3 regions of the Brevibacillus sp. HB1.3 genome follow, and region 2 is predicted to be linked to each of the others. Evidence: riboswitches for the same ligand, from Rfam matches in the RefSeq annotation. Region 2 holds a riboswitch; each other region holds the start of a gene.

Region 1 (7,119 bases), on a different contig from region 2:
CAGGTTGTTTTTTTATTTGCTCGATGATGACCCGTGTTCCGGTGTTAAACGGATACCAAGCTGACTTTTTATAGATGTCTGGAGGAATTGCGAAAAGTTCAAGCCAGCTTCTTCTTCTGTCTGCATCAATCTTTTGAGTAATTTTTCGGCATTGATTTGGTTACTTCTACATCTCGGTACGGTGGCATTTAGATGTCGAGGATAGGAATGCCGTCATCCTGGATTTTTGGAGGGCAGAAGGGGGAGTATGTGTGGAAGGTTGCGTGTTGAATATTTTGAAAATATAAATTTTAATATATCGACATCTAACGACAAAATGTAAAATAATTACATGTTATGGTAAAAATATACAAATTAAGGAGGTAGTTTAAAAGCATGAAAAGAATATTGTCAGTAATACTGGTAGCTTCTCTAGTATTTACTTATTCTGGAGGTGCTCAGGCTGCAAGTCATAATACAAAACTATTGTCGGAACAAAGTGAAGAGCTCAATCACTTTTTCTCAGAAACAAAAGATATCTTTGGAGAAGATGGCGAAGTCATCGGTGAAGAAGTCATAAATGTTTTTAGAAAAGTAGAAGTTGATGAAAATGATACAAAGAAGGTTACAATCACTAAACAAGTAGAAGAGAAATATATTGACGATCGCGATTCGATCAAGAGTGAGAAAACATTTGAACTGGAAATCACAAGCGATGGAAAGTATTTTATTAATGGAGAAAAATTAAGCGAAAAATTTTTACAATCTCCTGTATACGAAGAAAGTAACAATGAAAATAAATCTTCAAAGAAACTAAAGGCAGAATATGATGGTCAATCGGGTGGGATATACAACATTTGCTCTTACGACGAAATTAATAAGCGCTATTATAAATTAGTTGCAACACCTGATGCTGATGACTATCTGGAAAAGGGTAAAGGAAAGCGATTAACGAAGTATTCTTATAATGATGAAAACGTAAGCGATTTTAAAAGGTATTGTGATAAAGTAGAAGATGCTAGGGGCGATTTAAGAGAGGCACAAGCTGAGCTAGCTGTAGTTATAGGTGTTGCTTTGGTAACGTGGGAAATGATACTTCCTTTAATTGCTGAAGGGGCAGCAGGTGCTGTTCTTGCTTACAAAATCTATGATTCCAGTACATCGGGGAGAGAAGATTTAGGAACTGCATATAACATACTAAAAAATGATATTACTCCATACTAATTAATGATAAACGATCCGCAGTTAAGTAGTTTTTCTGCGGATCGTTCTTAGATTATAATAATTTTAGGAAGGATATAGGCTAATACTTAAAAAGAAAGGATGGTGAGTCAATATGGTAGCCATCATATTTGTCGTATGCACCTTGTTGTTTTTACTGCTCGTATCATTGTTAATTTTCAAAAAAAATAAGAACCAAAAAGAAATATTTGCTTATATTGTATTGGCTCTAATAATGTTACACCAAGCCATCGATTCGTTTGGGAAAATGAACCAATGATATCATTGAAACGAAACCATAAATATGAAGTGTAAAATCCTTGCTGAAAAAAAGTTTATTTTAGCTGGCTAGAAAATACCCCGTCCCTGTTTTGAGGAGACGGGTTTGCTTATGATTTATGAAAAAAGCCCTCTCCACCTAATGGAAAGGGCTTTAAAATAAGGGAAGGAGAGAGGGGACTTTAAGTGCATATCATTTAACACAGAACAAAATCCGTGATCCCGTTACCGATGAGGAGATGGATCCAGATGAGCGCCTGATGCGTTCCATCGAGGAGCAAATCGGCATCTCGGAAAATGCCAAGCGGGCCTTCCGTGAAGAAATTCTCATCCGTATCTCGGCCTATGCGCGTAAAGGGAAGCGTTTTGACTACAGCACGCATGATCGTCTGCGGGAAGCTATCGAGAAGAAGCTGTTTGCCGATCTGAAGGATGTCGTCAAAATTACGACCTCGAACAAAACGCCGGATGAGCATCAGCTCAAGAAAATTAATGAGGTTACCAAGCGTCTTATCGAAGTAGCGTCAATATTGCCCGGTTTGCGCAAATGAGCTGCTGCGCTACGTGGGAAGCCTGTTGAACAGATGACAGAACGTTGGCGACATGAAGGGCACGTCATAATCATATTCGGCGCAGATTGCGCCAGTTGCTAGCACGAAAAGGCATACTATATCGCATGCACGCTTTTAGTAGCAGTTGGATCGATTTTGACACAAAAAGTAGTGAGAGATAATGCAGAGGATCGAGCGATTATTGAGGAGCAGGAAAGAGAATTTAACTTGAAGGTATCGAAAGTGGAGAAAGAAACGCCGAAATAGCCCAATAAAACCGTCAGAGTCATGCCCTGACGGTTTTTCGAATGAGCCCGATAAACTCCTCTGCTTTCTCGATGTGTGGAGCGTGCCCCACATTTTCCATGACAATCTCCTGATAGGAACCACCAGCGAGCTGATATTGTTCAAGCACGTTACGAATTTGGGAGACCATCGGCTGCGGGGGATATTCGTCTTCCCCGGGCCACCCGGGGACATAGCCAAGCTTGCCGAGCGTACCGAAATCAGCCAGCGACTGATCCGAGACAATGGCATCATCTGCACCGCGAATCCATAAAATCGGACACTTCGGCTCCATCTGGACAATACCGGACAAATTTACGTATTTGGGAGAAATCGCATTCGTAATCCCTGTCGTTCCAGGAGCAACACCGGGCCAATCGTTCACGTATTCAAAGGTACCGGGGTAAAAATCTTCTCCTATTCTCGTAGAGAGTATGGCGCTCACATAACGGTCTTCCTGCTCTGGGGCAACTTGGAATGGGGGCTTGAAATAAAGCTGATTCATGACATTGCGAGGGCTGGAGGGAGATTCATTGCTCATATCTTTGGCTGCAATCCTTTTGACCAGCTCGGAGTTGACGGCTCCCCCACCTGAGCCCGAGAAGCTGCTGTAGCAAGGGGTGCCAGCTATATCCTTGGTTCCACCAAAGCCGTAAGGGGACATAGGGGCGATGAGAATCAGAGAACGGACTTCCTGCGGGTGATCGATGGCAAACTGCATCGCGATCCCGCCCCCCAACGACCAGCCGGCAAGATGGATAGGTGTTGGCAAGTCCAATGCCCGAATAAACGAATGAAGGTCATCCGACCAGTCTCGCAAACCGCGTGTCGCATCAATAGGCAAAGCTTCACTTGCTCCATAGCCTCGCATATCAGGTGCATATACACGGTACTGGTCACATAGAGCCGCAATGGTATCATCCCAGAACAAGTTGGCTGACGCATTGCCGTGAATGAGGAGAAGTGGTTCTCCTTCCGGTACGCCTGCTGTCAGGTAGGAAACGAGCAATCGATCGGTCTGAATCGTTTTGGTTTCGATTCGTGCATCCATCAATGATGTGCCTCCTTTTAAGTTATTACTATCAGAATATTCATATTATATACCCGTTCAGTTACAAAATGAAAAAAAAACAACCGCCATTGAAAAGGCGGTTGCAGGAAGGCTACATATGGAGACCACGCATTTGCTGTTCGATTTTCTCAAAGCCGCCAGAAACCTTAACGACCTCGTCTTTTTGCTCAGAAACGAGAACAAGCACTTCTTCCAGGCTCTCTTTGTTCTTGTCGGTAATATCGGCGTTGACTTCTACTTTTGCGCCGACTTCCTGAATCATGCTGTGAACATGGACGATGAACTCTTGCAGGTTCTTCGTTTTATCTGCGAAGTTTTGCATGTAGTTGTCTACATTGGTGAACATTTCTTGTACTTCGAGGATGCCCTCGCTATTTTTCTCAAAAGACGTCTGTGACTCGGAAATCATATCCGATACGAGCTTCATTTTTTCACGAATGGTCATGAGCAGGCTCGAGATCGACTCGGAGGATAGCTTGGAGGATTCAGCCAGCTTGCGTACTTCATCTGCTACGACAGCAAATCCTCGGCCGTGTTCGCCTGCGCGAGACGCTTCAATCGTGGCATTGAGTGCCAACAGATTGGTTTGTGCAGAAATCTCGGAAATGGTTTGGATGATTTTCCCAATCGATTCGGTTTCTTTATTGAGCTCTTGAATCAGCTGGTTCGTGCCTTGGATGTCCGTGATGAATCGTTCAAAGTCATTGCCGATGTTGCCAATGCGTTTTCCACTCTCGCTAGTGGCTTCTTTGGTCGATTCTACGTACTCATGCATCTCTGTAACAGAGCGGGTCATGTCCTCAACTTGCAGATTCGTCGAGCTCATTTCCCGACGCAGCTCGTCTGTATTGCTGGTCTGGATCGTAAAGGACTCCATAATGTCTTGCAGGGAAGCGACGGTTTCGACAGCGCGAACATTTACACCATCTGTTACCTTGTTTAAATTCTCTTGATAGTCTTGCATAGAGGTGAGAGATTCATTGATCTGATCAAGAACACGTTGCAACGATTCCTTCGAGGCAATCGCTTCTTGCTTTTGTTGCTCACTTTCCTCTTGCAGCTTGTTATTGAATACAGCATGCATCATGCTCGTGATAGAGACGAAGCAGAAGGTGAGCAGGAAGTACATCAGATCGAGATTGCTTGTCGAATGGAAAATCGTTTCTCTCTGTGTCAGGAAGTAGTAAGAGACAATGCCTAATGTCGATACAATGGTCAAAATATTGATGAGTCGGTCTTGATAAATCCCCATGACTGCTACAAAGAACATAATGGTCATGATATTGATCATATGCGGGTCCAGTCCAACAATGATGAACATGAAGATTCCGATTACAGCGAAGTTGAAAAACTTCATGAAAGGCGCTGCTTTTTCACGGAAGTTCGGGCGATTGGATATGTACGTAAACGGTGCCAGCACGCCATACAAAATACCCAGTACTGTGAGAACGAATGTGTACGGTACGCCTAGAAAGAGGTTTAAGACCTGAACAACCGTAATGATGCTTGCGAATACGATAACGACCCAATTGTTTCTTCTTCTCAATAGCTCAATGTTATCCATGTTACCCACCTACCTCGACTTTTACTTGATTGGACGACGACGAATTGTACCAGGAATATTTCGGATCGTGCTTATTGTCATAGACATCTTTTAGATGAAAGAGGGTCGGAATAGCATCGGCCCCTTTGTAAAAGACGATATCTTTGATCTGAATCGCCTTTACATGATACTTCGTGTTAATGAATTTAAAAAAGGTTGGATCTGCTACCCCGATTGCGTGGGTATAGCCATGCTTTTCAGCGTAATCTATCATCAAGCAAATTCCTTTTTGCCCTAGTTGTCCACGGTATTTTGGCAAAACAGCGAGACTGTCTACCTCCATTACTTTCATATCTTCTGTAATAACATCCTGAAATAGTGTTTTCATATAAGCACTTGATTTGGAAAAGGGTGTCATTTCAAATGTTCCACCTGCTTCACCATCATCGGCAAGTAGGAGGAATTGTGCGGAGCCTTCTTTCGCGTACTCCATCTCGAAGCCCATGCTTGTCCATACTGTTTCTTTGATTTCATGAAATTTAGCTAACTCTTGTACAGTTTCTACTTGTTTGTACATAACTTCCCCACTCCATCATTTACTGATTACCGTGTTGTGTATGTTTGACGTCCCAAAAGTTATGTTTTTCCATTCTGTTGCAAAAATGAAAGAGCTTTCATCCTCCTTTCAAAAAACGAAACACAAAAAAAGGCCGTTCCATCGAAATGGAACAACCGAAGCTACCAACATCAAAAAAATTGTTCCAAGATGATGGCAACCCGGCTATCATGGTCAAAGACTGTAGACCCGTGGTTTTGCGTCGCCACCTTTCGATGACTTTGCCTTTTGCATTTATTAGCATAATTTGTAAAACTATGTCGAATTTTGCTGGACATAATCATGCAAAATATAAGCCAAAAGATATACTTTGTCAAGTTTTGGTAGGGTAAAGAAACTAATTGTTCATAAAGTATAGACGAACAAAAAACCATTTGTGATATCAATTGGTCCTTCATTCATAGGCGTTAGGTTAGGGTACGCAGAATGTCTTCCCCAAGGATATCGAATGTGAATTGCTGCCTATCCGGATTTACTTTATATAAACGTACTTTCCCCATTTTGATGAAATAGAAACCTTCTGAAAAAGTTTCTGGTGTTTGAATGCACGTAGCCGCTCAGGAGTTGAATGGAATACACAAAAATCACCCGTAACAAAAATTTTCCAACCATCCGATAACTAGAAGGAATAGGAGGGGATATTATGAAGGAAGCAAAAGTGATTCAATTCTACTTTTCCGGAGGCGGTGAAACGATTAGCATCGAATCCACGGAACCGGAAGAGATCATTCAAATGGTCGCTAATCAAAACAACGGATGGCTCCAGTATGATGATGTTGTCATCAACGTGAGAAATGTTTCATATATCAAAGTGAGTAATCAGGCGTAAGGATTGGAAACGGGTATATAGCTTCAGCACGAAAAAGTTCTCCATTAAATGTGGAGGGCTTTTTCGTGTTGGAGATAGCCGGGCATTTTCCCCAATTATTTGGCGTATATTTCTAAGGTGCTTTTGTTTACTAAAGTATCGACTATTCCTTGCTAATGTGCTATCATGATAACCTGTTAACGTATTACCACTTTATCAGAGTAAAATATAGAGTAGGGAAACGAGGGGGATCATCACGATGAAGAAAATAGCTTGGATGTCATTGTTGTTGGGTGCGGTGGTTTCGTTGGTAGTGGGCTGTTCCAGCGCAAAAACTGGCGCTGACGCAAATAAGCTGATTATCGGAATTGATGATAAGTTTGCACCGATGGGCTTCCGGGATGAGAAAAATGAACTAGTCGGTTTTGATATTGATTATGCACGTGCAGCTGGCGAAAAAATGGGAAAACAAGTTGAGTTTCAAACAATCGACTGGAGTGCAAAAGAGTCTGAACTAAACAGTGGTCGTATTGACTTGATCTGGAATGGATATACGATTACAGATGAGAGAAAAGGGAAGGTTCTCTTTACCAAGCCTTATCTGAAAAACGCACAAGTAGTGGTCACGAAGGCAAATAGCAACTTGACCAAGCTGTCAGACTTGGCCGGGAAAGCAATTGGTTTGCAAAAGCTGTCTTCCGCAGCTGACGCGATTAATGCGAGTGAGATCAAAAATCAGGTCCAATCGATTACCGAGTTCCCTGA
Region 2 (7,119 bases):
CTGGAGTGAGCTTTCCTTTTTTATTGAGAATTTCGTCTTCGATGCCAATTTTTCCAATGTCGTGCAGGATTCCCCCGATATAAACATCCTCCACTTTTCGTTCGGTCAAACCAATATCTCTCGCAATTTCTCTTCCCCAGTAAGCTACACGCTGAGAATGTCCACTTGTGTATCGATCTCGTGCGTCAATGGAAGCAGCCATCGTCGTTAAGAAGTTGTGATTGAATGATTTGACCTCTTCCACTTTTTGTTGAAGCCTTTGAAGATTGTCATAGTAATGATGAAAAACGTAGCTGATCGTAATAAACGCAATCATCATAGGAATTAGTGTTAACGAACCATATAACTCTACTAATCGTGAACCTACACCGGCAAGAATTAAAAGCAACAAGTAAGTCGAGGTAAAGCCTTTTGCCATCATCTTTACGGTTCGCGCCCAGGTCATTTGATGAAAATAGGAGATACCCAATCCACATAAAGTCAAGTTCACAAACCAATACACAACAGCCAAAAACAAATCGCTAATAATGGGAGAAACAGTTCCAAAGCCCTCGATCCAATCCTTCAAAAACGCTACTGTCCATATAGTCATTAACAATTGCCCAATGTTAATAATAGCTTTTAGCGGATTAAACCTTACCAGAAAAGCAATGATTAAAGATTCAATAACAGCAGCCCATACTCCGACCCAGACTCCGTACAACAAGATACCCGAAAAGATGACAGCATTGTTCACTGTTAAAATCGTATTAGATATACGCACGGGAGCAAAACAGGAAAAAATGGTCAGGAGGGTATAGGTAGATATTACTCCCCAATGCTCACGAGCAGCCCATTCAGATGAAGATGTGTAAAAAATATAGATTGCTGCAATGACAAATCCAACCTGGACAACAATCCCTTTTATCCAAACCGCAAAATCAGTTTTTTGTCGCATAACTTTTACCTTCGCGAAGTTGTAGTAATGAAATCGGTTTATTCATCAATCGCTGAACAAGTAAAAAGGCACCTAACATAATAAAAATATCGCCGATGCTAATAATCCGAGGAATGAAAGATGGCATGTAAATGACATCCGTCAAAAACGGAAAATTTGAACTTTCCGTCAATACACTATGCTTGAAATTCGTTCCATTTATAACTGGCTCTAAATCATAAGGAAGCTTTGCTGCTTGAACTAAATCGATTGGCATTTTCCCATTGTTAGACCAAATTGCAATCGCATTCAGAAACCAGCCGATTAAAAAAATCCGCATATCTTCAAATTCTCGATTAAAAACGAGGAAGGCCAAAATAAACACATACGCGATCGATATAAAAATGCCACCGATCGTAGGGAAGAAGGCTGCACAAGCCTGCAGCAATATGGTAACGATAAGAAGTTTCATTTGGTTGAACTTAGGTAATTCTTTGATTCTTCCCCCTCGCAGCAATGCTACGAGAAAAGATAGGGCAATTACATCCAATAGCATGTTGTTTCCTCCAAGCTTGAAGAAAAAACACCACTCAGCCAAGCGGTGTTTGTTTCTCCGATACGCTTATTTATCCAATATGGAAGTTTGCAGAAGTAGCTGCTACGATTGCTACCACCATCATAATTGCCGCGAACCATTTTTTCATTTTCTTTTCCCCCCTTTAGGCATAGTGGAGAAAGCTGGCTTCGCTACTGTCCGTGATGCAGAGGCCAAGCGACCAAGTACAGCCCCTGCTCCCCTTTCCTTTTCCATTAAGAAAAAGGTTGGATTCGCTACTGGCTCCATACGGACCAAGCGACCAGATACAGTCCGTACTTCTTCGCTTCTTTCCTACCTTTATTTTACACATAAGTGACAAAATTCGGCAATCATAGATTCATAGTCTATTCGATTTAATTGCAGATAGTTCTATTTAACTAGAACTATGTTCACACCAGCGCCGCCAAGATCGCTTTTTGTGCGTGCAATCTATTTTCAGCCTGATCAAAAATGACAGAGCGCGATCCGTCGATGACCCCGGTTGTCACTTCCTCCCCACGATGTGCTGGCAAGCAGTGCAAGAAGAGATAATCACGGTCTGCCGCTGCTACCAATTTTTCGTTTACTTGATAGTCGGCAAATGCTTTCAATCGCACCTCATTTTCTTCTTCAAAACCCATACTAGTCCAAACGTCCGTGTATACAGCATCTGCCCCCATGACAGCCTCTATCGGATCAGTGGTCACCATCATTTTTCCACCGCTTTGTTTCGCGTACCCTGTAGCTTTTGCAACAATGTTTGTATCCATCTCGTAGCCGACCGGAGTCGCCACCCGCACATCAAGACCTAGCAGAGCTGCGCCCAGCACCAGTGAGTTCGCCACGTTATTGCCGTCTCCTACATAGGCGAGCTTGATTCCTTTCAGCTTGCCTTTATGCTCCCAGATCGTCAGCAGATCAGCCAAAGCCTGACAAGGATGGTACAGATCGGTCAAGCCATTGATAATCGGGATCGACGCGTGCTCGGCAAGCTCTTCTACATAGGAGTGGGAAAAGGTGCGAATCATGATGGCATCCACGTACCGAGAGAGAACTTTTGCTGTGTCACTGATCGGCTCCCCGCGTCCGAGCTGTAACTCTTTTCCGCTCATGAACATCCCCAGGCCGCCCAACTGGTGCATCCCTACTTCAAAGGAGACGCGCGTGCGGGTCGATGCCTTGTCAAAGATCATGCCCAACGTCTTGCCTTGCAAAGGCTGGAATGGCTGACCCAGCTTTTGCAATTGCTTGACGTGAGCAGACAGATGGAGCAGCTCCATCAATTCTTCCCCGTTGAATTCATCGACGCGCAGGAAGTCCTTTCCTTTATGCTTTTGTAACGGCAAGTTTTGAAAGTGTTCCAATATCTTCACTGGCTGCATGCGAGCCACCTCTTTTCTTCAAAATAGACTTCACGTATAACTCGAACGTATCGACAGCGGAGAACAATGGCACACCTTGTTGTACCATCCTGCTTCGCAGGGCAAATCCTGTCCGGCCCTGACGATTGCCTTTCGTCGCAGTAACGAGAGCAAAGGCCGCTTCTTCCTTTTGCAACAGCTCGATCCACGCCGCTTCATCTGCCACGATATGCTTCACGACAATTTCTTTGGCTGTCAGCCACTCGGCCGTTCCCGGAGTCGCCGCCAGTTCCGCTCCGTCAGCGTGGAGTCTTCCCAGCAGCTCTCTTACTGCTTCCTGCTTATCTCCATCTGCCAGAGAAATCATGACCAACTGACCTTTTTGCCAGTCGCCGTACAAATTGTCCTTGAAAGCAAAGGCTTTGCCTGCTGCCTCTTCGAAAGAATGCCCCAAGCCGAGAACTTCGCCCGTCGATTTCATCTCTGGACCAAGTACCGGGTCTACACCGTTCAGCTTGATCGTGGAGAAAACTGGTGCCTTGACGACTGCAAACGGAATCTCTGGCAAAAGCCCTGTACCGTAGCCCATCTCCGACAGCTTTTCACCCAATTGTGCGCGAACTGCCAGTTGAACCATCGGGATGCCCGTCACTTTGCTTGTAATCGGTACGGTCCGTGATGCCCGAGGATTTACCTCTAGTACATAAACTGTTTCGCCATCAATGACGAACTGGATATTGATTAACCCGACCGCTTCCATTTCCTTCGCGATTGCTTCTGTATAGCTCGCGATTTTGTGCTTGATGTCATCCGTCAAATGAGGAGCCGGGAACAAGGCTACACTGTCGCCTGAGTGGATGCCCGCTCTCTCCACATGCTGGAAAATCCCCGGGATGATAACAGATTGTCCGTCGCATACCGCGTCTACTTCTGCTTCCTTGCCTGGAACGTATTTATCCACGAGGAGCGGGAAAAACATGCTCATTTCCGGATGGTTCAACCAGTCGTGAAGGGTAGCTTGCAGCTCGTCGATATTGTGGACAACTACCATACCTTGCCCGCCGATGACGTACGAAGGTCGCATCAAAACAGGGAAGCCGATCTCCTCCGCTATCGCGGTTGCATCCTCCAAGGACGATACTCCTTTACCGGGGATATGCGGAATGTCCAGCTTGCGCAGCATGGCGTAGAACAGCTCGCGGTCCTCCGCGCGTTCGATGGCGGTAAGCGACGTACCCATTACTTTCAGCCCCGCGTTCTCCAGCTTGGCTGCCAAATTGATCGCGGTTTGACCACCGAATTGAACCATGACGCCCTCAACCTGTTCGCGTTCTGCGATATGCAGCACGTCTTCAACGTGAAGCGGTTCAAAATATAGATGGTCGGCAGTTTCATAGTCAGTACTGACCGTCTCTGGGTTGTTGTTCACAACGACTGCCGCAATACCGCTTGCCTGAAGTGCTTTGGCTGCATGCACAGAGCAGTAGTCAAATTCGATTCCCTGACCAATGCGTATAGGACCAGAGCCAAGTACCAGTACTTTGCGGCCAGACAGTGACTCGACCTCATCTATTCCTTGCCAATCGGAATAGTAGTAAGGGGTTTGGGCATCAAATTCTGCTGCACAAGTGTCCACAATTTTATAAGTAGGCGTAATGCCTGATTCTTGACGAAGTGATTTGATTTCGGCAGGTGTAGCACCAACCAGTGTAGCGATGGTTTCATCGGCAAACCCGCGACGTTTTGCTTCCAACAGCAGCTCTGGGGTTATTGTTTTGCTGTCGTGACAAGACAGCTCTACTTCCAAGTCCACGATTTTACGCAAGCTCCGCAAGAAAAACGGATCGACACCAGTCAGATTGTGCAGCTCACTTTCTGTAAAGCCTTTGCGAATCGCCTCGGCAAAAACAAACAGTCTGATATCCGTCGCGTCCTGCAAGGATTGGGCAAGCTCCTCACGCGTCCATGATGCCAGCTCTGGTCGAGTCAAATGTGTGCACCCCTGTTCCAGAGAACGAACTGCCTTCAAAAGTCCTGCTTCCAGATTGCGGGCGATCGACATGACCTCGCCAGTCGCTTTCATTTGCGTCCCCAGCTTGCGGTCTGCCAGTGGAAATTTGTCAAACGGGAAGCGCGGGATTTTGACAACGATGTAGTCCAACGCTGGTTCAAAGCTAGCGTACGTGTAGCCCGTGATTGGATTGAGTACCTCATCCAGCCCGTAGCCCAATGCGAGCTTGGCTGCGATCCGCGCGATTGGATAGCCTGTTGCTTTGGACGCCAACGCACTGGAACGACTGACACGAGGATTTACTTCGATCAGCACATACCGATCAGAATGCGGATCGAGCGCAAATTGAATATTGCAACCGCCAACTACCCCAAGCGAACGAATCACTTTCGTTGATACGCTGCGCAGCATTTGGTACTGACGATCTGTCAGCGTCTGCGAAGGCGCAACGACAATACTGTCTCCTGTATGAATACCTACCGGGTCCAAATTTTCCATATTGCACACGATTATGCAGGTATCGTTTGCGTCCCGCATTACCTCGTATTCGATTTCTTTCCAGCCTTTTACGCTGCGCTCAATCAGTACCTGACCGATTGGGCTAGCTGCAATCCCGCCGGCTGCAACCTTTCGCAAGGACGTTTCATCCCCCGCGATCCCGCCACCTGCTCCTCCGAGTGTATAAGCAGGACGGACAATTACTGGATAGCCGATAGCGTTCGCAAACTCGATTGCTGCCTCTACAGATTCGACTGTATCGCTCTCTGGAACAGGCTCTCCGATTTGTTGCATCAATTGCTTGAACAGCTCACGGTCTTCCCCGTTTTGAATGGCAGCCAGCGGCGTACCCAGCAGCTCCACGCTATACTTTTCCAGCACGCCCGCTTCTGCCAGCGAAACAGCAAGATTAAGTCCCGTTTGGCCGCCTAACGTAGGCAAGAGACCATCGGGACGCTCTTTTGCGATAATAGCTGTCACGGATTCCACCGTGAGCGGCTCCAGATATACTTTGTCCGCTACTTGTTCATCTGTCATGATCGTTGCCGGATTGTTATTCACCAGCACGACCTGCACGCCAGCTTCTTTTAGGGAAAGGCAAGCCTGTGCACCTGCATAATCAAACTCCGCTGCCTGCCCAATGACGATCGGGCCAGAACCGATGACCAATACTTTATGAATGTGTGGCAATTTAGGCATATCTCTTCGCTCCTACTACGCGCATCGACTGCAAGAATTGGTGGAAAATGTGGGATGTATCACTCGGACCCGGATGTGCCTCCGGATGAAACTGCACACTGAAAACAGGCAAACTGATGTGACGCAATCCTTCGACTGAACCGTCATTGACATTGCGGTAAGAAACCGTTAGCTGACGTTTATCCAGAGACTCTTCCTTGACCACGTACCCGTGATTTTGTGAACTCATATATACTTTGCCAGTCATCAGATCCTTGACCGGATGGTTGCTACCGCGGTGACCGTATGCGAGCTTCTCTGTCTTTCCGCCGTACATTAGCGCCAATACCTGATGCCCCAAACAAATACCCAATGTCGGGTACTGCTCCACAGCTTTGCGCCATTCGCTGCAATACGCAAGCAAGTGCTCCGGATCGCCAGGCCCATTGGAAAACAACAAGCCGTCTGGTGCGAGAGCATTGAGTTGAGCAAAACTCGTATCAAAAGGAACGACCGTAACACGGCAGCCTTGCTGGAGAAGGGCATCCAAAATCGATTGCTTCATGCCGAGGTCAATCAAGACGACATGCTCCCCTGTTCCGGGATAACGCTCCACCTGTTGTCTGGATACGTTAGCAACTAATGATTTCTTGGCGTGCTTGTAGCGCAGGGACACCACTTCCTCTACCTGCATAGGCTGATCGGAAATGACACCAAATACGGTACCGTCTTGACGGACGCGCTTGGTAATCGTTCGCGTATCAATCCCCGCAAGGATCGGGAATCCAAATGCTTCTGCGGCTTGGGCCAAAGTCATGTTGGATTCGTAATGGCTTGGCTCCGTGCATAGCTCGCTGACAATCATCCCTGTCAACGCTGGCTTGGCTGCCTCATAATCCTTTTTGTTGATCCCGTAGTTTCCGATCAAGGGATACGTGAAGGTAACGATTTGCCCTGCAAAGGAAGGGTCCGTCATCACCTCTTGGTATCCCGTCATTCCTGTATGAAAAACCACTTCTCCGAATCCGTTAATGGGTGCGCCATACAGCTTTCCTGTAAAAACCTCGCCGCTCTCCAG
Region 3 (7,119 bases), 210 kb from region 2:
TCTCAGCTTCGGATGTACATAACCGAACCAGCGCTTCGGCAAAAATCCGTCTCTGCCCATTGCGTACAACAAACGCGTGACACTCGTGACGGATACAAGCCCGGAAGCGAGCGTTGAGGACAAGGCGGCGGCCAAAAACACCAATTGAAAAATGGTTCCGCCGATAAACAACGCAATCTCCGCTGAAGCAGCTTCTGGATCAGATAATACCGAAACATCAGGAAATAATGATTGCATGAAATAAGAAGCCGTAATAAATAGCGCTCCTCCCGCGAGTGCTACGAGCATAATCCCGCGAGGAATCGTCTTTTTCGCATCGACGGTTTCCTCCGTGAGCGTTGTCACGGCATCAAAGCCAAGGAAGGAAAAACAAAGAATCGATGCACCGGAAAGCAGTGCAAGGACAGACATATCCGGTGACAAAAATGGACGCAGGTTGAATACTTGCCCAAGCCCGTCACCTTGCATAAGACCACGGATTGCCAATCCCGCAAACAGCACGACGACGACGACTTGAAACAGCACCAAAATCGAGTTGACGGATGCGGTTACTGTTACGCGAAATACGTTTAACCCCGTCACCAGTACAATGAATCCTATAATCCACCATACAGTCGATACATCAGGAAATACGGATGATAGGTAAACCCCTGTCAACAAAGCGTTAATCATCGGTAAAAACAAATAATCCAGCAAGGACGCCCAGCCTACCAGAAATCCGGCATACGGATGGATCGTTTGCTGCGTATACGTATATGCGGTCCCTGCTGATGGGAATAGCCGTACCATCTTTCCGTAGCTTGCTGCCGTAAACAGGATTGCAAGAAGTGTGACTGCATAAGCAGCAGGAACGTGCCCCCCCGTTTCTCCAGAAACAATGCCAAAGGTGTCAAAAACGGCCATCGGGGCCATGTAGCCCAGTCCAATTACGACAATATGCCGCAACTTCAAACTACGTGTTAGTTCTGCTCTCCCGTTCACTGCCTGTCCCCCTTTTTGTAACAGAATAATTATACACGTCAATTTATAATCACGAAAGAAAAAAGCGCCACTGCACACGGGTTCTCCATGCACAGCAGCGCTTGATTTATATGAGTATTTCCTATGCTTTTGGCAGTTCAAAGGAACTCTTCAATGATACAATCCGGTTGAATACGAGCTTATCATCTGTCGTATGCTTCGGATCGACATTGAAATAGCCATGACGGAAAAATTGATACTTGTCTTGAGGCTTGGTTTCTTTCATATTTGGCTCCACATAGCCTTGCAGCACTTCCAACGAATTCGGGTTAACATTGTCGAGGAATGTGCCCTCTGCATCTTCATCATCCATAATCAGTGGCTCGTACAAACGGAATTCTGCAGGAACTGCTTGAGTCGCATCCACCCAGTGAATCGTACCTTTTACCTTGCGACCTGTAAAACCGCTGCCGCTCTTCGTCTCAGCGTCATACGTGCAATGGATCTCGATCACGTTGCCTTCTGCATCCTTCACAACGTCATTGCATTTTATGAAATACGCGTGCTTCAGACGTACTTCATTTCCTGGGAACAGGCGGAAATACTTGCTCGGCGGGTTTTCCATGAAGTCGTCCTGCTCAATGTAGATTTCGCGGGAGAACGGAATTTCACGATTGCCCATCTCTGGGTTCTCTGGATTGATCTCCGCTTCGAGCATCTCGACCTGTCCTTCCGGATAGTTCGTGATGACGACCTTCAACGGATTCAAAACAGCCATCGTACGTGGTGCCTTTAGCTTCAGGTCCTCACGGATGAAATACTCCAGCATTTTCTCGTCAACAGTGCTGTTCGCGCGCGCTACCCCTACTTCACGAGCGAATGTACGAATCGCTTCCGGTGTATAGCCGCGACGACGGAAGCCTGCGATGGTTGGCATGCGCGGGTCATCCCAGCCGTCTACTACATTCTCATCGACAAGCTGTTTCAGCTTGCGTTTACTCATAACGGTGTTTGTCAGGTTCAAGCGAGCAAATTCGTACTGGTGTGGTACCTTCTCCATCTCGCACTCGCGGACTACCCAGTCGTACAACGGGCGATGATCTTCGAATTCCAGCGAGCACAGGGAGTGTGTCACGCCCTCAATAGCATCCTCCAACGGATGAGCGAAGTCGTACATCGGATAAATACACCATTTGTCGCCCGTGTTGTGATGCGTTGCATGGGAGATTCGATACAGAACCGGATCACGCATGTTGAAGTTCTGCGAAGCCATGTCGATTTTCGCACGCAGCACCTTTTCCCCGTCCTTGAATTCCCCTTGGCGCATACGTGCAAACAGGTCCAGATTTTCCTCCACAGACCGGCTGCGGAACGGACTATCTGTGCCTGGCTCTGTCCATGTTCCACGCATTTTACGCATGTCTTCTGGAGACAGATCGTCTACGTAAGCCAGACCTTTTTTAATCAACAGTACCGCTCGGTTGTACATCTCTTCAAAGTAATCAGATGCAAAAAACAACCCGTCCCATTCGAAGCCAAGCCATTGAACGTCTCTTTTGATAGCCTCTACGTATTCGATATCTTCCTTCACCGGGTTAGTATCGTCAAAACGCAGGTTGGCCTTGCCGGAAAATTCTCGTGCCAACTCAAAGTTGAGGCAGATCGCTTTTGCATGTCCAATATGAAGATACCCGTTCGGTTCTGGGGGAAAGCGGGTAATGATTTCCTTTACTTTGCCCTCTTGCAAGTCATCAATCATGATATTGCGGATAAAATTGGATGCCGCTACCTTGTTTTCCAATGAAATCAACCTTTCACTTCACCTTTACATTCCATAATACTGATTCTCAACCCAGAGTTCAACAAAATCGGGTCGTTGACCGACCCGCTCACGTCTCCCATTGCTGCCCCGTTTGCCATTGTGACCTGCAATACAGGTGAATAACAGAATCAATGGCTAAGCGCTGCTCCGTGATCCCACGAATCGTTTCGAGATGCTTCGGGGGGATCAGATGCAGCAAAGGCTGTTCAACATGATTGAACCGTTGGAATGCTTCCGCTGCAATCCGATCCCACTGCGGGTAATACCGAAGCAAATCATCGGGCATTACACGGGAGCGGTCCGTGTCGGACTCGGGCAAACACTCAAAAGGTTCATCCAAATTTAACGTTCCATAATCATCAGTCAGCTCTTCGCCCGGAAAAACATCCCTTGCAGCCAATTCCATATCATACATGGTCGGCACACAATTCGCATGAAAGCTGTGGTTCACGTACCTTGCCTTATCCCAACAAAGAATGTACTTTCCGAACTGGTTCTTAAACGAATATTTTTGTACGTCCTGTTTTCGTAATGAGTCAAGTCTTTCCACAAATGCAGGGTCCAATACTTGGTCCAAATCATCCTGTGCCCATACAATCGTTCCTTTTGGGATAAACCTTGTCGCAAACACACCGTACCCGATCTCATCGTTGATATAGCGCAATTCTGTATCGGGATGCATCATGGTCTTTGTTTCACTCCTTGGCAAATGTGCCTTTTTATCATCATAAGCAGCTTTGCCCCAGGAGGTGTGTGAATATCTTTCGAAAAATACATAGCATTCCTAACTATTTTTCCGGATTAAAATATTTTTCTTATTTACCACAAATGGTAAATAGTCTATATTATTGGCAAACGGAGTTTTAGGAACATTTTCCCACAACGATTGCATCAGTATATGTGTCATTTTATGCTTCACCCATTGATATCGAAACGGCATACCCGGGGAAATCCGGCGACGCAAAGCTACAGGGGCTACCTCCGCAACAGCGGACACGCTTGCCAGCTACCGAAGTATTGATGTAGGACGCGACCAATGATCCTATATCATTGGTCTTTTTTTGCGCTCATAATGTCTATTTTTGTCTACTTTTGTATGTTTGTGTATTTTTAACTTTTAAAGGAGGTGAGGCAACAGCGGATAGCCGGTTTAATGAATCATTATTCTTTTTCATCATGAAGGAGGTTTCATAGGAATGTCATTCTGGAAGAAACTCTCGACCGTCGCGCTGACTGCTGTCATCGGGGTATCAACATTCTCTGGAGCACAAGCTGCTAACCGTCCAACATCGATGTCACCGAACGCAATGGTGACGACTCCTCACTACCTGGCTACGGCTGCGGCCCTGAAAACCTTGGAAGACGGTGGAAATGCAGTAGATGCTGCTATTACAGCCGCTTCCACCTTAGCTGTTGTCTATCCTCATTACACAACCATTGGCGGAGATAACTTCTGGCTCATTTACAATGCCAAAACAAAAGAGCTGAAAGCGCTGAACGGCAGTGGTCGCGCAGGCGAAAAGGCAACCATCGACTATTACAAAGGCAAAGGCTACGAAAAAATCCCGTCCCGCGGTTATGAGTCCGCAAACACTGTCCCTGGTGTCGTCTCCGGCTGGTGGGAGGCGTACAACTACGCTCATAAAAGCATGGGCAACAGTAAGCTTCAATGGAACAGACTGCTGGAGCCTGCCATTGGATACGCCGAGAACGGATATCCCGTCTCCCCCAACCAAGTATATTGGACAAAATACGCGACAGATCCAACTGACAATGACTTGAAGAATCTTCAACGTTTTGATGGATTCCGCAAAACATTCCTGAAGCCCAACGGCGATCCTTATGCAGCAGGCGAAATTCTCAAACAAAAGGATCTCGCCAATACTTTGCGAATCATTGCGAAAAAAGGCGCTGACGGTTTTTATAAAGGTGAGGTTGCTAAAAAAATCGTTGCAGACATGAAAGCCAACGGCGGATTGCTCACGTTGAAAGATTTTGAAAAGCATACCTCCACTTGGGCAGATCCCATTACGGTAGACTACCGCGGTTACAAAGCGTATAACGTTCCGCCTAACTCCCAAGGGATGGCATCGCTCTCTATTCTTAATGTTTTAAACAACTTTGACCTCAAGAGCATGGGTGAAGGAACACCCGATTACTACCACACGATTGTGGAAGCTACCAAACAAGCTTTTGCTGACCGCGACAAATGGCTGACTGACCCTGCCTTTGCGGATATCCCTGTGGATGAGCTGTTGTCCAAGCAGCACGGAAAAGATTTAGCTGCGCGCATTGATATGAAGCAAGCCGCCAAATCCGTAGAACCGCTTGATCCAAAAGGCGATACAACCTGGTTCGGGATCGTCGACAAAGATGGAAATGCCGTGTCCATCATTCAGAGTCACTACTTTGACTGGGGTTCCGGCATCGTAGCGAAAGATACGGGTGTCCTTTTGCAAAACCGCGGAAGCTATTTCTCTTTGGATTCCAAACACATCAATCACTTGGAACCAGGAAAACGTACCTTCCACACCATTAACCCAGCTATGCTCTTTAAAGGGGACAAGCCTTATCTTCTTTACGGAACACAAGGGGGAGAAGGACAGCCGCAAACGCAAGCCGCTCTCGTCACACGCATCGTCGACTTTGGTTTCAGCGTGCAAGACGCAATCGAAGCGCCAAGATGGCTGCATGGACGCAACTGGGGATCTGCTTCCAACAATCTCAAGGTGGAAAGCCGCATCCCTCAAGAAGTCCTGGACGAGTTAATAAAACGTGGACATCCAGTTGAAAAGCTGGAAGCAGCCTATACCGACGCGATGGGACAGTCCGGCGCAATCCTGATTGACCCGCAAACCAATGTAAAATTTGGCGGTGCTGACCCTCGCGGTGAAGGCGCAGCAATGGGCTATTAATATTTTGTCAGACTGCTGAGTTCATCTCAGCAGTCTGCCTGTTTCTATTTCGCAATCACGGATTAGGAGTGGAAAAACCTATGTTTTTGTTCAACAAGCTCAGGAACAAAATGATCCTTTGGTTTCTCATTGTGGCTGTCATTCCACTTACTGCCGTTTCTTTGTTTATCACGAACAGCTTTTCATCCATTCTGATTGATAAACAAAAATCATCCTATGTTGACCTTACTTCCAGTACAGCCATAGCGATGGATCAATATCTGGACCGGCGTATGACAGAAATACAAGTTTTAGCCCGCACCTCGGATATTCAATCCGATGATGCAGCGGCAAAAAATGAATTTATCCGCAAGTTTACCGAGGAAATGAAACTGTATGACGGAAATACGTTTATCGCAAGCGATGGAAAAGTAACGGCTGATACGTTCCCCAAAAGCGTTGGTATCAATTTAGGCGAGCGCCAATTCTTCAAAGACGGTATGCAGGACAAGCCCAGCTTCTCCGATGTTCTTGTTGCGAAGACAACCGGCAATCGCTCTATTATCGTCGCTTCCCCTGTAAAAGGGAAAAACAACGAGAAGCTTGGTGTCTTGACCGGGCTCGTCAATGTAGATGACTTCACAGCTACCTTTCTCAAAGATTTGAAAGTAGGCAACGATGGTTATCCGATTCTCGTTGATAACAAGAACCAAATTCAGTACCATCCTACCCAGGATCTGATCGGAAAACCGCTTGCGGAATCCGCTCTGCCGCAACCATTGATGGAAATCCTTCAATCAGGAAAAACGGAAAAGGGCTCATACAGCTACTCGGACAATGGCAAGGAATACGTTGTCACCTACTCTCCCATTCCCAAGACCAACTTTGGTTTATATCTGCATATCCCTGTCGAATCCATAACGTCTGCGGTTTCATCCGTTACCACCATGGTTAGGATCATTGTCATCGTTGTAGTTGCTGTCGTGACTGCAATCGCCTACGCTGTTTCCCGGCAAATCTCACGCCCTATTGCGGCAGTTGCCTCTGTGGCTAACCGCATTTCCGAGGGTGAACTGACTGTACAACCCTTGCAAATTCGAACCAAGGATGAGGTTGGACAGTTATCCCAATCAGTAAACACAATGGTACTTAACCTGCGAACGATTATTCAACAAGTAAATGATACAGCTTCAGATCTTGCTTCTTCCGCAGAGGAATTGTCGGTCAACGCTGACCATACGAGCAAGGCTACCGAGCAAATCGCCATAACGATTCAGGAAGTAGCTTACGGTGCGGAAAAGCAAGTGAAGAGTGTAGAGGAAAGTGTCACCGCAATTCAAGGCGTATCGACAGGGGCTCAGCAGGTCGCCACGAATGCACAGCAAGCTGCCGAATCAGCTTTGGGTGCTTCCCAAATTGCAGTGGAAGGCAACCAGGCCCTTC

Evidence for each region. Region 2 has a riboswitch for cyclic di-GMP ahead of HPY31_RS04855 (DUF5317 domain-containing protein). Riboswitches for the same ligand answer to the same signal wherever they lie in the genome.
Region 1: it holds a riboswitch for cyclic di-GMP, as region 2 does, so the genes downstream of both, HPY31_RS19880 (GNAT family N-acetyltransferase) here and HPY31_RS04855 (DUF5317 domain-containing protein) in region 2, are expected to answer to the same signal.
Region 3: it holds a riboswitch for cyclic di-GMP, as region 2 does, so the genes downstream of both, ggt (gamma-glutamyltransferase) here and HPY31_RS04855 (DUF5317 domain-containing protein) in region 2, are expected to answer to the same signal.

What each region holds. Positions count from the first base shown of each region.
Region 1 covers NZ_JABMIT010000008.1:254,827-261,945, reverse strand. The annotation lists gene HPY31_RS19900 (hypothetical protein) at 376-1,203, shown strand; partial or broken gene HPY31_RS19895 (protein prkA) at 1,686-2,067, shown strand; partial or broken gene HPY31_RS28895 (YiaA/YiaB family inner membrane protein) at 2,133-2,297, shown strand; gene HPY31_RS19890 (alpha/beta hydrolase) at 2,317-3,366, opposite strand; gene HPY31_RS19885 (methyl-accepting chemotaxis protein) at 3,479-4,951, opposite strand; gene HPY31_RS19880 (GNAT family N-acetyltransferase) at 4,953-5,507, opposite strand; cyclic di-GMP riboswitch class I at 5,699-5,782, opposite strand; partial or broken gene HPY31_RS28890 (Crp/Fnr family transcriptional regulator) at 5,978-6,097, opposite strand; gene HPY31_RS19875 (hypothetical protein) at 6,190-6,375, shown strand; gene HPY31_RS19870 (amino acid ABC transporter substrate-binding protein) at 6,614-7,119, shown strand, end outside.
Region 2 covers NZ_JABMIT010000002.1:30,947-38,065, forward strand. The annotation lists gene HPY31_RS04850 (HD-GYP domain-containing protein) at 1-937, opposite strand, end outside; gene HPY31_RS04855 (DUF5317 domain-containing protein) at 921-1,472, opposite strand; cyclic di-GMP riboswitch class II at 1,728-1,808, opposite strand; gene argF (ornithine carbamoyltransferase) at 1,904-2,875, opposite strand; gene carB (carbamoyl-phosphate synthase (glutamine-hydrolyzing) large subunit) at 2,820-6,062, opposite strand; gene HPY31_RS04870 (carbamoyl phosphate synthase small subunit) at 6,055-7,119, opposite strand, start outside.
Region 3 covers NZ_JABMIT010000002.1:243,343-250,461, forward strand. The annotation lists gene HPY31_RS05805 (APC family permease) at 1-981, opposite strand, end outside; gene HPY31_RS05810 (glutamine--tRNA ligase/YqeY domain fusion protein) at 1,103-2,770, opposite strand; gene HPY31_RS05815 (SET domain-containing protein) at 2,850-3,467, opposite strand; cyclic di-GMP riboswitch class I at 3,708-3,796, shown strand; gene ggt (gamma-glutamyltransferase) at 3,979-5,697, shown strand; gene HPY31_RS05825 (methyl-accepting chemotaxis protein) at 5,778-7,119, shown strand, end outside.